Linked DNA regions of Pseudosulfitobacter pseudonitzschiae. The protein of the gene in region 2 binds, or shares a complex with, the protein of the main gene of each other region. Links are inferred from orthologs where the notes say so. Each region holds a gene or a part of one and is shown on either strand. Other genes may lie near its edges. The genes, in order: pnp, SULPSESMR1_RS07020 and eno.

Evidence for each region.
Region 1: the proteins of SULPSESMR1_RS07020 (region 2) and pnp are in contact, whole or in part, in a cryo-EM structure (PDB 9QH0), measured with the Escherichia coli proteins. The link is inferred for Pseudosulfitobacter pseudonitzschiae from one-to-one orthologs.
Region 3: the proteins of SULPSESMR1_RS07020 (region 2) and eno are in contact, whole or in part, in a solved structure (PDB 2FYM), measured with the Escherichia coli proteins. The link is inferred for Pseudosulfitobacter pseudonitzschiae from one-to-one orthologs.

The regions. Positions count from the first base shown.
Region 1 is NZ_CP022415.1:2,936,254-2,939,396, reverse strand. Bases 1-2,989 are described here. They hold pnp (polyribonucleotide nucleotidyltransferase), read right to left. Parts: upstream 2,567-2,989; coding sequence 434-2,566; downstream 1-433. Other genes in these bases: SULPSESMR1_RS14465 (alanine/glycine:cation symporter family protein), read right to left, coding at 2,835-2,989; SULPSESMR1_RS14475 (alkene reductase), read left to right, coding at 1-360. In the rest of the region: more of SULPSESMR1_RS14465, read right to left, coding at 2,990-3,143. UniProt on the Escherichia coli protein: Involved in mRNA degradation. Catalyzes the phosphorolysis of single-stranded polyribonucleotides processively in the 3'- to 5'-direction. Also involved, along with RNase II, in tRNA processing.
Region 2 is NZ_CP022415.1:1,448,900-1,452,500, reverse strand. Bases 99-3,545 are described here. They hold SULPSESMR1_RS07020 (Rne/Rng family ribonuclease), read right to left. Parts: upstream 3,164-3,545; coding sequence 299-3,163; downstream 99-298. In the rest of the region: SULPSESMR1_RS07025 (Hint domain-containing protein), read right to left, coding at 1-18. UniProt on the Escherichia coli protein: Endoribonuclease that plays a central role in RNA processing and decay. Required for the maturation of 5S and 16S rRNAs and the majority of tRNAs. Also involved in the degradation of most mRNAs.
Region 3 is NZ_CP022415.1:1,334,367-1,337,519, reverse strand. Bases 4-3,002 are described here. They hold eno (phosphopyruvate hydratase), read left to right. Parts: upstream 4-865; coding sequence 866-2,140; downstream 2,141-3,002. Other genes in these bases: SULPSESMR1_RS06420 (sensor histidine kinase), read right to left, coding at 2,663-3,002; SULPSESMR1_RS06425 (GNAT family N-acetyltransferase), read left to right, coding at 2,140-2,652; SULPSESMR1_RS06435 (DMT family transporter), read left to right, coding at 4-869. In the rest of the region: more of SULPSESMR1_RS06435, read left to right, coding at 1-3; more of SULPSESMR1_RS06420, read right to left, coding at 3,003-3,153. UniProt on the Escherichia coli protein: Catalyzes the reversible conversion of 2-phosphoglycerate (2-PG) into phosphoenolpyruvate (PEP). It is essential for the degradation of carbohydrates via glycolysis.

The DNA.
Region 1 (3,143 bases), 1.5 Mb from region 2 along the record:
ATGGAAACCTATGTTGCAGCGGCCAAGGCGTTGTCAGGCAAGGGGCTGGCCTATTTGCACGTTGTCCGTTCGGGCGATCCTGAGAATACAAAGATCGTGGATGCCATGCGCGCGGCTTTCGATGGCCCGTTTATCATAAACGGTGGCTTCAAACCCGAAGAAGCCGCCCAGTGGATCGAAGAGGGACGCGCCGACGCTGTTGCCTTTGGACGGATGTATATTGCCAACCCCGACCTGACCAAACGGATCGCGCTAGACGGCCCCTATAACGAGGCGAACCCCGCCACGTTCTATGGTGGGGGCGCAGAGGGTTATACCGACTATCCGATCTTGAACGGTACGGCCCAAGCGGCCGAGTAATTCCGGTCGCAGATGAAAAAGGGCCCCGGTGGAAACACCGGGGCCTTTTGTATTCTCAAAAGAACAAAGCGCCTTATTCGGCGTCTTCTTCTTTTTTGACTTCTTCGCCGGTTTCCTGATCGACGACTTTCATCGACAGGCGCACCTTGCCACGGTCATCAAAGCCCAACAGCTTCACTTTGACCTCTTGGCCTTCTTTCAGCACATCCGACGGATGGTTCAGACGGCGGTTTTCGATCTGGCTGACGTGGACCAGACCATCGCGCTTGCCAAAGAAGTTCACGAAGGCGCCGAAATCGACGATCTTCACGACGGTGCCGGTATAAACCGCACCTTCTTCGGGTTCGGCCACGATCGACCAGATCATGTCATAGGCTTTCTTGATCGCTTCGCCGTTGGGCGACGCAATCTTGATGATGCCGTCGTCGTTGATGTCGACTTTGGCGCCCGACACTTCAACGATTTCACGGATCACTTTGCCGCCCGAACCGATGACTTCGCGGATTTTGTCTGTCGGAACCTGCATGGTTTCGATGCGCGGTGCGTGAACCGAGAAGTCCGACGCGCCGGTCAGCGCTTTGTTCATCTCGCCCAGAATGTGCATACGGCCCGCTTTGGCCTGCTCCAGAGCTTTTTCCATGATCTCGGGCGTGATGCCTGCGATCTTGATGTCCATCTGCAACGACGTGATGCCGTTTTCGGTACCGGCCACTTTAAAGTCCATGTCGCCCAGGTGGTCTTCGTCACCCAGAATGTCGGACAGGATCGCGTAGGAGCCGTCTTCTTCCAGGATCAGACCCATCGCCACACCGGCCACAGCCGATTTCAGCGGAACGCCCGCGTCCATCATCGACAGCGAACCGCCGCAGACCGATGCCATCGAGCTGGAACCGTTGGATTCAGTGATCTCGGAGACGACGCGGATGGTATAAGGGAAGTCGGTCGATGCGGGCAGAACTGCCTGCAGCGCGCGCCATGCCAGCTTGCCGTGGCCAATTTCGCGACGGCCCGGGCCAGAGACACGACCCACTTCACCCACAGAATAGGGGGGGAAGTTATAGTGCAGCAGGAAGTTGGATTTGAAGTTGCCGTGCAAGGCGTCGATGAACTGTTCGTCATCGCCGGTGCCCAGCGTGGTCACAACCAGACCTTGGGTTTCGCCACGGGTGAACAAGGCCGAACCGTGGGTGCGCGGCAGAAGACCGGTTTCGCACACGATGTCACGGATCTCGTCGGTTTTACGACCGTCGATGCGCTTGCCTGTTTTCACCACGTCACCGCGCAGGATAGACGCTTCCAGCTTCTTCAACGCAGAACCCAGGTTCGGGTCTTCTTTTTGTTCGTCCGACAGGGCCGCCAGAATGGTGTCACGGGCAGCAGCAACAGCCGATGTGCGCTCTTGCTTGTCGCTGATCGCAAAGGCGGCGCGCATTTCTGTCTCGCCAGCGGCTTTGACAGCAGCGGACAATTCGGAATAGTCGGCAGGCTGGAAATCGAACGGCTCTTTTGCAGAGCTTTCAGCCAGTTCGATGATCAGGTCGATGACCGGCTGGATTTGTTCATGTGCGAATTTCACCGCACCCAGCATTTCGGTTTCCGACAGCTCGTAGGCTTCGGATTCAACCATCATCACGGCGTCTTTGGTGCCGGCAACAACCAGATCAAGACGCTGATCGGGGTTCAGGCGCAGGTCTTGCATGTCGTCGACCGTGGGGTTCAGGACGTAATCGCCGCCCTCGAAACCAACGCGGCAAGCCGCGATCGGACCCATAAAGGGCGCACCTGAAATGGTCAGCGCGGCACTGGCGGCGATCATCGCAACCATATCCGGGTCGTTGACCAGATCATGGGACAGAACGGTACACATCACCAGAACTTCGTTTTTAAAGCCGGGGACGAACAGCGGGCGGATCGGACGGTCGATCAAACGCGCGGTCAGGGTTTCTTTCTCGGTGGGGCGGGCCTCACGTTTGAAAAAGCCACCGGGCACTTTGCCCGCAGCATAGTATTTCTCTTGGTAATGGACGGTCAGCGGGAAAAAATCCTGACCGGGTTTTTGTTTTGTGGCAAAGGTTACGTTTGCCATGACCGAAGTCTCGCCCAGCGTGGCGATCACAGACCCGTCCGCCTGACGGGCCACTTTTCCGGTTTCCAGTGTCAGCGTCTCTTCGCCCCACTGCATCGATTTCGTCGTTACGTTAAACATCTACGTTCCTCAGGTTGGCCATATCGGCCATTTGCTTAGGGGCCGTATTGCCCCTGACTCCGGTATCTTCTTTTCGGGCGCTGGAGTCCGGGCGCCGATCTCAGATTGGCGGGGCATACAGTGTTTTGAGCTATATGGAAAGCCTTTGCTGCTATGGCGATGCGGTGCCTGATGCCCTCAAAAGAAACAACCGCGCCCCGAAGTGCAGGGCGCGGTTGCGATGGTTTTGGCGCAGGCGGCGCTTGTTCCGCCTGCGCCGGAAAAACGGTCAGTTGAACTTGACGATTTCACCCGATTTCAGGCGGCGGGCATAAGAGTTCAGCTCGACCCGCACCAGCTTCATCAGGAAGTAAAGCGCAAGGATGTTGACCACGGCCATGGCAAAGATCGCCGCATCCGAGAAGTCGATGACCGGACCAAGACTGGCTGCGGCACCGATGACGATGAAGATGCAGAAGATTACCTTGAACACCAGTTCCGAGGTCTTGCCCTCGCCGAACAGGTAGGTCCACGCTTTCAGCCCATAGTACGACCAAGAGATCATGGTGGAAAAGGCGAACAGGACCACCGCGACCGC
Region 2 (3,601 bases):
GATCGTCCGCTCAGCCATGATGGGCGACCTGCCAGTCCTCTGTTCGTTTTTGTTTTGAAGGATTTCACGGCGGTTCAAGAAACGGCGTAAAACCCAGCTGCTGCTCTTTTCTCGATACTACCTATAAGTGCATTGATGGGCAACAAATAAGCCCTACCCCGAAGTGATCGAGCGCCATTTTTCCTGCGGCAGAATTGACTTGGCACAGGCTGTTTCGACCACCTGAGTTGCATCGGACATAACGAAAAAGGGGCGCGGCCCTGCGGCCGCGCCCCTGTCTCTTGTCATGTGATTGGCCTTAGCCACCCAATGACCACCAACCTTTGCGCTTGGGCTTGGCGGGCGTGTCTTCGTTCGCCGGTTTGGCTTTTTCTGCAACCTTAGGAGCTTGCGTCGGGACCGCTTCGGGTGCTGGCTCCTCTGCCTTCGCCTCGGGCGCTTGCGTCTTGACCTCGGCGGCTGGCGCATCTGCCACGGCGGGCTGAGCTTCCGGTGCTTGGGTTTTTACCTCCGGCGCTACGGCTTGAACCTCTGCGGCGGGGGATTCGGTCTTCGGTGCCGCATTTGCTTCGGCCTCTGCGGCGGCTTTTGCCTCGGCTGCGGCTGCGGCTTTGGACTTGGCCGTGGTCCGCGTGCGCTTGGGCTTTGGCGCGGGCGCATCGGCATCCGAAGTTTCCGCTGCCGCAGCTTTCGCCTTGGTGGATTTAGCCGTTGTGGCCTTTGACGTCGCAGCCTTGGCCGTTGTCGACGACTTCGCGGTGGACGAGGTCGTGCGTGTCGAACGTGTGCGCGTCACCTTAGGCTTGGCTGTCGTATCCGCATCATCTGCGATCATGTCAGTTGCGGCCTCGCCAGTGGGCTCGGTTTTCTTGGTGGAAGAACGCGACCGGCTTCTGGCCGGTTTCGGCTTGTCCTCGGTGGCATCTGCCTCGGCCGGGGTCTCGGGCTTGGATGTGTCACCGGATGTGTCACTATTGGTGTCGTCCTGATCGTCATCGTCGCGACCGTTCTCGCCATTCTGATCCTCACCTGTCGAGGACTTGCTCCGCCGCCGCCGACGACGACGACGCCGTTTGGGTTTGGGTTCGCCATCTTCGCCCAGCTCTGCCGCAGGGTGCGACGGTGCGGACTGCGAAGGCGCAGACTGCAAGGATTTCGCTTCTTGCTCCGCTTCGGCCGCGATCTCGCGCGCCTCGGCGGCCTCGGCTGCTGCTGCGTCCGCTTCGTCGATCTGGTCCATGATGGATGTGTCGACCGACACCACATGCGTCGCAGCCGTCACAACACGCGTGGCGGTCTTGAACTTTTCAAGGTTGAAATCGGGGCTGACCAGCGCCGGATCACCCTCGATCCGTACAGACAGGCCATAGCGCACTTCGATCTGCGCGATATGCTCGCGTTTCTGGTTCATCAGGAAGTTCGCAATGCCAACGGGGCATTTTACCAGCACTTCGCGCGACCGGCGACGGGTGCCCTCTTCCTCGATCTGACGCAAGATCGACAGCGCAAGGTTGTCGTCCGAACGGATCAGACCGGTGCCGTGACAGGCCTGACACGGCTGGGTCGTGGCCTCGATCATGCCGGGGCGCAGACGCTGGCGCGACATTTCCATCAGGCCAAAGCCCGAGATGCGGCCAACCTGAATGCGGGCGCGGTCGGTTTTCAGCTTGTCCTTCATCATCTTTTCGACTGCGGCGTTGTTCTTGCGCTCGTCCATGTCGATAAAGTCGATGACGATCAGACCCGCAAGATCGCGCAGACGCAACTGGCGTGCCACTTCGGCGGCGGCCTCAAGGTTGGTCTTGGTCGCGGTCTGCTCGATCGAGCCTTCTTTGGTGGCACGGCCCGAGTTGACGTCGATGGCCACCAGCGCTTCGGTCACGCCGATCACGATATAGCCGCCCGACGGCAGTTGCACAGTGGGGTTGAACATGCCCGCCAGATAGCTTTCGACCTGATAGCGGGCGAACAGCGGCAAGCTGTCTTCGTAGCGTTTCACGTTTTTGGCATGGGACGGCATGATCATTTTCATGAAGTCCTTGGCGATGCGGTAGCCGCGTTCGCCTTCTACAAACACTTCGTCGATGTCGCGGTTATACAGATCGCGGATCGAGCGTTTGATCAGGTCGCCCTCTTCGTAGATTTTCGCAGGAGCAATCGACTTGAGCGTCAGTTCGCGGATTTGTTCCCACATCCGTTGCAGGTATTCGTAATCGCGTTTGATCTCGGCCTTGGTGCGTTTGGCACCGGCGGTGCGCACGATCAGGCCAGCGCCACGGGGCACTTCGATCTCGTTGGCGATCTCTTTCAGTTTCTTGCGGTCCAGGGCATTGGTGATCTTGCGGCTGATGCCGCCACCGCGGGCCGTGTTCGGCATCAGGACGCAATAGCGACCGGCCAGCGACAAATATGTGGTCAAAGCCGCGCCCTTGTTGCCGCGCTCTTCTTTCACGACCTGCACCAGCAGGATCTGGCGAACCTTGATGACTTCCTGGATCTTATAGCGTTTGGCGCGGGGTTTGCGGACGGGGCGGATGTCTTCGCTGTCGTCTTCGTCGGCCACGGATTCGATGGTGTCATCTTTGTCGGCAGCGTCGGACGATGTGTCTTCATCGTCATGATCGCTATCGTCGTCCGCCGCTGGGGTTTCAACCGGCGTTTCGCGCACGGTTTCCATTGGCGAAGACCCTTCGTCAACGCCATCGGCATCATCGCTGAGGTCGATGGTTTCCATGCCGCCCACGTCATCCGAAGACGTCACGGCGTCATCGCTCGAGGTGTCCTCGGCCTTGGTTGTGGACCGGCTGCGCGAGCGCGACCGCGAAGACCGTTTGGGCTTCTCGTCGTCTTCGTCCTTGGCGCGCTGTGCTTCTGCAAAAGCGCGCTCTTCTTCCATCAGCGCCTCGCGGTCAGCGACAGGAATCTGGTAGTAATCGGGATGGATCTCCGAAAACGCAAGAAAGCCGTGACGGTTGCCGCCGTAATCTACGAACGCCGCCTGAAGCGACGGTTCGACCCGCGTTACCTTGGCGAGATAGATGTTGCCAGCAAGCTGGCGTTTGTTTTCGGATTCAAAATCAAATTCCTCGACCTTGTTTCCGTCGACCACCACAACGCGCGTTTCTTCGGCGTGGGTGGCATCGATAAGCATTTTCTTAGGCATATTGTCCGTTTGCACGTGCGCAGCGACGTCTCACCCGGGGGTGCGGCGGTTCTGGAGACGTGTCTATTTAAGGCGAATAAAGACACGCGGCAGCACCGGGCCCTCGGGCCTGCTGCAAGACTGCTCTTGGCATGTGCGCGCGTCATCGCGGTTCTTCTCCGACACGCAGTAACCTTGAGCCCTGCGCATCCATTCAAAAGCTGCGCATATGATCACCATACCGCCAGCATCTCACAGCCGTTTCCGGCCCAATCGGTCTGTTTCAGGTCGGGGACTTGTGTCCACCAAACGCTGTTACAGCGAAACTCTCATCAGGCTTTGCGTGTGGATAACGTCAAAAGCCTTGCCTTTAGATAATGCGTTTCACAGCACTATTACAATCGCTAACTGCTGTAGGGGCATTGCAATCGTTGTTTCGGGACCAAACGCAATGATGCA
Region 3 (3,153 bases), 110 kb from region 2 along the record:
AGGATTTGCCGGTTGGTCAGATTATGGGCTTGCTGGGAATCGGCGGGGCTTCCGTCTTTGCCGTGCTGGTGCGCGCGCAGGAGCGCGAGCTGTTTCCGCGTGCGGCGCTGTCCGGTCCTGTGCTGCTGCGCAATGCGGGCGAATTGCTCGGCACGCTGGGCTTTATCACGGCCATCGCGCTGATCCCGCTGTCAACCGCCTCGGCAATTTTGCAAGCGACCCCGCTGGTGGTCACGCTGGGCGCGGCGCTGTTTCTGGGCGATCCGGTGGGCTGGCGGCGTTGGACCGCGATCCTTGTGGGCTTTGCCGGTGTGATGCTGGTGATCCGTCCGGGGTTGGACGGATTTGACATATTGTCGTTGTTTGCATTGCAGGGGGTTATCGGTCTGGCCATCCGCGATCTGGCAACGCGGCGTGTGCCTGCGACAACCTCGTCCATGCAGTTGAGTTTTCTGGCGTTTCTGACTTTGGTTCCCACCGGCGTGGTCCTGCTGGTGGTCAGCGGCACGCCTTTGGTCCGGCCCGAACCGTTACACTGGCTGCTGATGGGGGGCGCTGTGCTGTTCGGGGTTTTCTCGTACTACGGGATCGTGGCCGCCATGCGCGTGGGCGAGATCAGTTTTGTCACGCCCTTCCGCTATTCGCGGCTGGTTTTTGCATTGATCATCAGCATCTTTGCCTTTTCCGAAAGCGTGGATACGCTGACCTATGTGGGGGCGGCGATTATTGTGGCATCGGGCATCTACACCGTCTGGCGCGAACGCAGGATAGGGCGCAAAACCACAGCGGGGCCGATCACCCCCCTTCCCCTGCGCATCGACCCAAGTTATGACCCTGCCAAGCCCAGCACAAAGGACATTTCCCAATGAGCACCATTATCGACATTCACGCCCGCGAAATCCTCGACAGCCGTGGCAACCCCACCGTCGAAGTCGACGTGATACTGGAAGACGGCACAATGGGCCGCGCAGCCGTGCCATCGGGCGCATCCACTGGCGCCTATGAAGCGGTTGAAAAGCGCGATGGCGACAAGTCGCGCTATATGGGCAAGGGCGTGCTGGAAGCCTGCGCCGCTGTCAACGGCGAGATCGCCGAGGCACTGGTGGGCATTGACGCGACGGAGCAGGTCGAGATCGACGCCATCATGATCGAACTGGACGGCACCGACAACAAAAGCCGTCTGGGCGCCAATGCCATTCTGGGCGTATCGCTGGCTACGGCCAAAGCGGCGGCAGACTATTGTTCGCAGCCTTTGTACCGCTATGTGGGCGGCACCTCGGCGCGGGTTCTGCCGGTGCCGATGATGAACATCATCAACGGCGGCGAACATGCCGACAACCCGATCGACATTCAGGAATTCATGATTATGCCGGTGTCGGCCACCAGCATCCGCGACGCGGTGCGTATGGGGTCCGAAGTGTTCCACACCCTGAAAAAAGAGCTGTCCGCCGTCGGCCTGTCCACCGGCATCGGCGACGAAGGCGGCTTTGCCCCCAACATCAGCTCGTCGCGCGACGCGCTGGATTTCATTCTGAAATCCATTGAGAAAGCAGGCTACAAACCCGGCGAGGATATCTATCTGGCGCTGGATTGTGCCGCGACCGAATATTACTGCGATGGCAAATACGAACTGTCGGGCGAAGGCAAGTCGCTGACATCGGATGAAAATGTGGCCTATCTGGCGGCGCTGGTGAACGACTATCCGATCATCTCGATCGAAGACGGCATGTCCGAAGATGACTGGGACGGCTGGAAAACCCTGACCGAAGTGCTGGGCGACAAGGTGCAGCTGGTTGGCGACGATCTGTTCGTGACCAACCCTGTGCGTTTGGCCGACGGCATCGGGCGCGGCTGCGCCAATTCGATGCTGGTCAAGGTCAACCAGATCGGCACCCTGACCGAAACGCTAAAGGCGGTCGATATGGCACACCGTGCGGGATACACCAACGTGATGTCCCACCGCTCGGGCGAGACCGAGGATGCGACCATTGCTGACCTCGCCGTCGCGACCAACTGCGGCCAGATCAAGACCGGCTCGCTGGCGCGGTCCGACCGGCTGGCGAAATACAACCAGCTGATCCGCATCGAAGAAGCGCTGGGCGAAACCGCAGAATTCGCGGGCCGCAGCATCCTGCGCTGATGCCGCTGACCATCCGCCCCATCCGGTTTCCAGAGGACGCAGAGGCGCTGGCGCGCCTTTGCTGGGGTTATCGCGATCTGCTGGCGGCGCGTTGCGCCGCGACGCCGGCGATTGTGAACGCCTATTATTCCGAAGACAGCTATGCCGCGCTGATCGACGATCTGCCGCGCATCCATGCCCGTCCTGCGGGAGATATACTGCTGGCCGAACTGGATGGCCTGGCTGTGGGATGCGCGATGTACTACCCGTTGGACCTGCCCACCACCTGCGAGATCAAGCGCGTCTTTGTCGAAGACAGCGCGCGCGGGCATGGTGCAGGCAAGGCGCTGATGCGGGACGCAATGCAGCGCGCCCGCGCAGATGGTTACGACCGCATGGTGCTGGACACAATGTATCTGCTGACCGAAGCGATTGCGCTGTACGAGGCGCTTGGCTTTGCACCTTGCCCGCCGTTCTACACGCCCGAACCGGTCTTTGCACCGATCCTGCGCTTTTACGACCACCCGCTTTAGACAGAATAGCTCAGCTTGACGCCATGTGATGCACAGGGATCAAGATCGTAAACGTCGACCCCATGCCCAACTCGCTGACATAGTGGATGCTGCCGCCGTGGCGCAGCATCAGTTGTTTGGAAATGTGCATGCCCAGACCGCTGCCATAGACCTTTTTTGTGTCGGTCGCGTCAACTTGGGTAAAGCGGCCAAACACCGTTTCCTCGGATCCCGGAGGAATGCCCGCGCCCGTGTCCTTTACGACGACATAGGCCATGCCCGCATCGGCATAGAGGTTCACATCGACATAAGCGTTGGCGTGCGAAAACTTCATCGCGTTGGACAGAACATTCACGATCACCTGCCGCAAGCGGTCGGCATCGGCCCAGACCTGTACATCACCCACCTGTTTTTTGTACAGGATCTTGATGTTCTTTTCGGGTTGAAAGGTTTCCATTCCGTCAACCGCGTCCGACACAATTTCTTCCAGATCGCAGGCATCGAATTTCAACTGGAAGTCAG